2 regions of the Peribacillus sp. P4_B1 genome follow, and region 2 is predicted to be linked to the other one. Evidence: riboswitches for the same ligand, from Rfam matches in the RefSeq annotation. Region 2 holds a riboswitch; the other holds the start of a gene.

What was found. Region 2 has a riboswitch for S-adenosylmethionine ahead of AC1DVK_RS04945 (Fur-regulated basic protein FbpA). Riboswitches for the same ligand answer to the same signal wherever they lie in the genome.
Region 1: another riboswitch for S-adenosylmethionine. It lies ahead of metK (methionine adenosyltransferase); the one in region 2 lies ahead of AC1DVK_RS04945 (Fur-regulated basic protein FbpA).

Annotation. Positions count from the first base shown of each region.
Region 1 is NZ_JBFUHM010000010.1:38,456-40,645, forward strand. Features, by position in the region: gene pckA (phosphoenolpyruvate carboxykinase (ATP)) at 1-249, opposite strand, end outside; SAM riboswitch class I at 649-812, shown strand; gene metK (methionine adenosyltransferase) at 977-2,170, shown strand.
Region 2 is NZ_JBFUHM010000006.1:50,484-52,673, forward strand. Features, by position in the region: gene AC1DVK_RS04935 (GNAT family N-acetyltransferase) at 1-399, shown strand, start outside; gene AC1DVK_RS04940 (aspartyl-phosphate phosphatase Spo0E family protein) at 470-664, opposite strand; gene AC1DVK_RS04945 (Fur-regulated basic protein FbpA) at 916-1,104, opposite strand; SAM riboswitch class I at 1,281-1,385, opposite strand; TPP riboswitch at 1,545-1,649, shown strand; partial or broken gene tenA (thiaminase II) at 1,744-2,190, shown strand, end outside.

The DNA.
Region 1 (2,190 bases), on a different contig from region 2:
GGAAATTGGCCGGTTCACTGAACCCCAATCGACTTTATCTTTAACAGATGCTTCTTCCACGATATATTTATCTTTAGGTGAACGACCAGTATATTTGCCGGTTTCAGCTTTTACTGCGCCAGTTGATGTTAAAACGCCTTCGTTTCTGCTCAATACCTTTTCAACCAATTGAGGAACTGAAAGTTGAGTTTGAACATTGTTTCCTGTTAATAATTGGTGTAACTCATTAGAAACATCTACAGAATTCATATATGAGGTACCTTCCTTTGTTTAAGTTTTTATATTACAATTAGTATAACACATTCATTTAAATAGTCTATACTATTTATTTTTTTTTGTGATAATTTTCAACTGGCCGCATTAATCAATTTAAATGGGAAGGAACCGAGTCAGGATGATCGCATATACTTTCATGGAAGCATCTTAATTTTGAATGGTAAATCATGATGCCTTTCCAATTCTTGTTCTCAATGTTCTATTATTAATGGCAATTTTCATTATTTCTATTCGCCCTGGCTTGGAAACCCTTTAAAGACGTTGAACCAACACGTATTTTCACGTGAACGCCATTCTGGGGGAAATGTTCTTTTTTAGAAAAGCATTGACAAATTCCAACCAGATACGATAATATCTTAAATTGTACGGATTCTCTTATCCCGAGTTGGTGGAGGGACAGGCCCTTTGAAACCCAGCAACCTGCCATATTGAACTTGACTCCAAGATCGATCGCCGAAAATAAAGCGATGGTTCTTCAAGGAATAGTGGTGATGGTGCTAACCTGAGCAAGGTAAAAAACCCTTGAACGATAAGAGTGAAAGGATAGAAGACAGAATTTTAAACCTTTCCTCATTTGCCAGGGAAGGTTTTTGTGTTTTTAATAAGTAATTCTGTGTCTATAGTTGAAACTAATGAGGGAAACGAGTTCCGTAAAAAATCAGGCTTATGCCTACAACATACTAACTTCCAAGGAGGAAATATGATGTCAAAGAAACGTCTATTTACTTCTGAATCTGTTACAGAGGGCCATCCGGACAAGATTTGTGATCAGATTTCAGATTCCATTTTAGATGCTATCCTTGCTAAGGATGCAAATGCACGTGTTGCGTGCGAAACAAGTGTAACAACAGGTCTTGTGCTTGTTGCTGGAGAAATTACAACATCCGCTTACGTGGATATTCCGCGTATCGTTCGTGATACGATTGCAGGAATTGGCTACACACGTGCGAAATACGGTTTCGATGCTGAAACTTGTGCTGTATTGAGTTCAATTGATGAGCAGTCTGCCGATATCGCAGCTGGCGTCGATAAAGCATTGGAAGCTCGTGAAGGACACATGTCAGAGGAAGAAATCGATGCAATCGGTGCAGGGGACCAAGGTCTTATGTTCGGATTTGCCTGTAATGAAACTGAAGAGCTTATGCCGCTTCCGATCTCATTGGCACATAAACTTTCATTCCGACTGGCTCAAGTTCGTAAAGATGAAACGCTTGCTTACTTACGCCCTGATGGTAAAACACAGGTAACTGTGGAGTATGATGAGAATAACCGTCCTGTACGTGTTGATACGATCGTTATCTCTACACAGCATGATGCAGAAATTACGCTTGAACAAATTCAAGCAGATTTAAAAGAACATGTAATCAAAGCAGTTGTTCCAGCTGAATTGATCGATGCTGAAACTAAGTACTTCATCAACCCGACTGGCCGTTTCGTAATTGGCGGACCTCAAGGGGATGCTGGTCTTACTGGACGTAAAATCATCGTTGATACGTATGGCGGATACGCTCGTCACGGCGGCGGTGCATTCTCTGGTAAGGATGCTACTAAAGTTGACCGTTCTGCGGCATATGCTGCTCGTTACGTTGCGAAAAACATCGTGGCAGCTGGCCTTGCTGACAAAGCGGAAGTTCAATTGGCATACGCAATTGGTGTGGCAGAGCCTGTATCGATCTCGATTGATACGTTCGGAACTGGTACTGTTAGCGAAGAAGTCCTTGTTGACCTAGTTCGCGCTAACTTCGACCTTCGTCCAGCCGGTATCATCAAAATGCTTGATCTTCGTCGCCCGATTTACAAACAAACAGCTGCATACGGACACTTTGGCCGTACAGATGTCGATCTTCCATGGGAACGCACAGATAAAGCAGAAACATTAAAAGCACAAGCATAATCAATAAATGAAAAGGTGTC
Region 2 (2,190 bases):
CCTGTATCCGTACAATCGAGGGTTAAATGGTTTGAGGAACATCATTCAGAAAGTCGACCACTATATATCATTACTATAGAAGGGCAAACTGCCGGATGGATGAGCTTTCAATCTTTCTATGGCCGGCCAGCTTATGATTCTACGGCCGAAATCAGCATTTATATCGATGATTATTTCCGGGGAAAAGGAATCGGACAAATTTCGATTCAAAAGGCAATTGAAGTGAGCCCTAAATTAGGGGTGAAGACTTTATTAGGTTTCATTTTTGCCCACAATATACCTAGCCTGAAGCTTTTTTCAAAATTCGGGTTTGAAAAATGGGCAAATTTGCCTCGAGTTGCAGAGCTCGATGGCATTGAAAGAGATTTGATTATACTTGGGAAACGTGTCGATAATTAAAATATTCATTTAAAAGCTATTGCCTTGAGCAGTAGCCTTTTTCAGATTAAACTAGGCCGAAATGGAGAATTTAGAAATACCTATATACTTTCTTAAGGGAAAAATATTCAGAATCTCTTTTATTTGTTAAAGCATTCAACAGCGTATCCAATTCTTGGCTTGCTTGAACAGTTAGAAGACTTGTTAAACCATAAATTGCCGCCAATTTAATCATTTCTTGTCTCTTCTCTTCTACTTTTTCCACAGTTACCTTCTGGCAAAGCATCAAGCCACCTCCCATTTATTCAATTTTTTTACACCTTCATCATAATGAAACTTATAGTTAAAATCAACTATTTATTTGAAATTAAATGTGTAATTTTACTGTTTAAATGTGACAAAAAGCCTATTTCATTTTCTAAATATGTATATATTGTGTCATCCCCTATATAAACACAAATAAAAAAAGCATCCACAAGTATAGACTGCGAATGCTTACATCATATCCCTTATCCCAAGATTATAGCCTATCGGATACTATGTCATCCATTCCGAAGGAGACTCGTTATTTGGTCTATTTATTACAATCTTATATTCATTTTCAAGTACTTTTAACGGGGCATCATAAAGGTGCCTTTCATCAGAGGTTTTGTATACTCCATTGGCCAATAACTCTTCAATAAGCATTGCCTTCCTCTGTTCAATCCTCTTAAATAATTCTGCCATGTAAATGGCTCCTTTCCTAGTCATCATAGAGCCCGCTTCTAGTTGAGCTAAACTGTATTAACCGGTTTGATTTCACCAAATTATATATACCTTTTCTAGTATGCCACTAAACGTTATTCCGCAAAAATAAAAGCCTCTTCTAATTCAAGAAGAGGCTTACAGTGTCCGTATGGCTCTTCTTATCTTCCAAGCAAATGCTTGTTGGATTTAGCACAGTTCCCAAAATGGGTCTGCTGCCGAGGTTTCTTTGGGCCAAGTCCCTCCACCTCTCTGGATAAGAATTCAATATATAAATGATGTAGAAATGATTTTATCCCAATAAACATCAAAAGTCAATTACCTGGTTCTTCCTTTTCCACTTGCCATAAATGGGTTTCCCCTTTCAAATGTGGGTTGCATTTTCTTGTCTTTCTGATATGATGTCAGTAATTACATACAATTCACACCACTAGGGGAGTCTTTTTTTAGACTGAGATGGAATTAGTTCCGGACCCTTTGAACCTGAACCGGCTCATACCGGCGGAGGGAAGTGGATGATATCGTCCATTTGCAGACTTTATCCATCTACCCCGTTCCGTATTCAGGAGCGGTTTTTTTTATGGATGTAAATAGGGGATCTATTCTAAAGGAGGATGAACAATGGAGAATACTAAATTAGAAACCTTCAGTGAAAGACTTCATGGACGGGCAAAAGAAATTTGGAAAAGGAACCATTCACATCCCTTTGTCCAGGCAATTGGAAACGGCACGCTACCTGAAAAGAAGTTTTCTTATTATTTGAAGCAGGACTATATCTATCTCATGGAATATTCCAAGCTTTTTGCTCTAGGTGTCATCAAAGCTCATAATATCGAAACCATGGCAAGATTTTCCAGTATTTTAAATGAAACTCTTCAAGTGGAAATGGATATGCTTCGGAATTCGGAATCAGTACCAAGGAATTGGAAGAAACAGAACCTACGCCTACCACTTTAGCCTATACGGGTTACATGCTAAATGCAGCTCAGCATGGGACTTTGGCAGACCTCATCGCTTGTCTCCTACCATGTGCTTGGGATTATTACGAAATCGGTTTGATATTAAAAA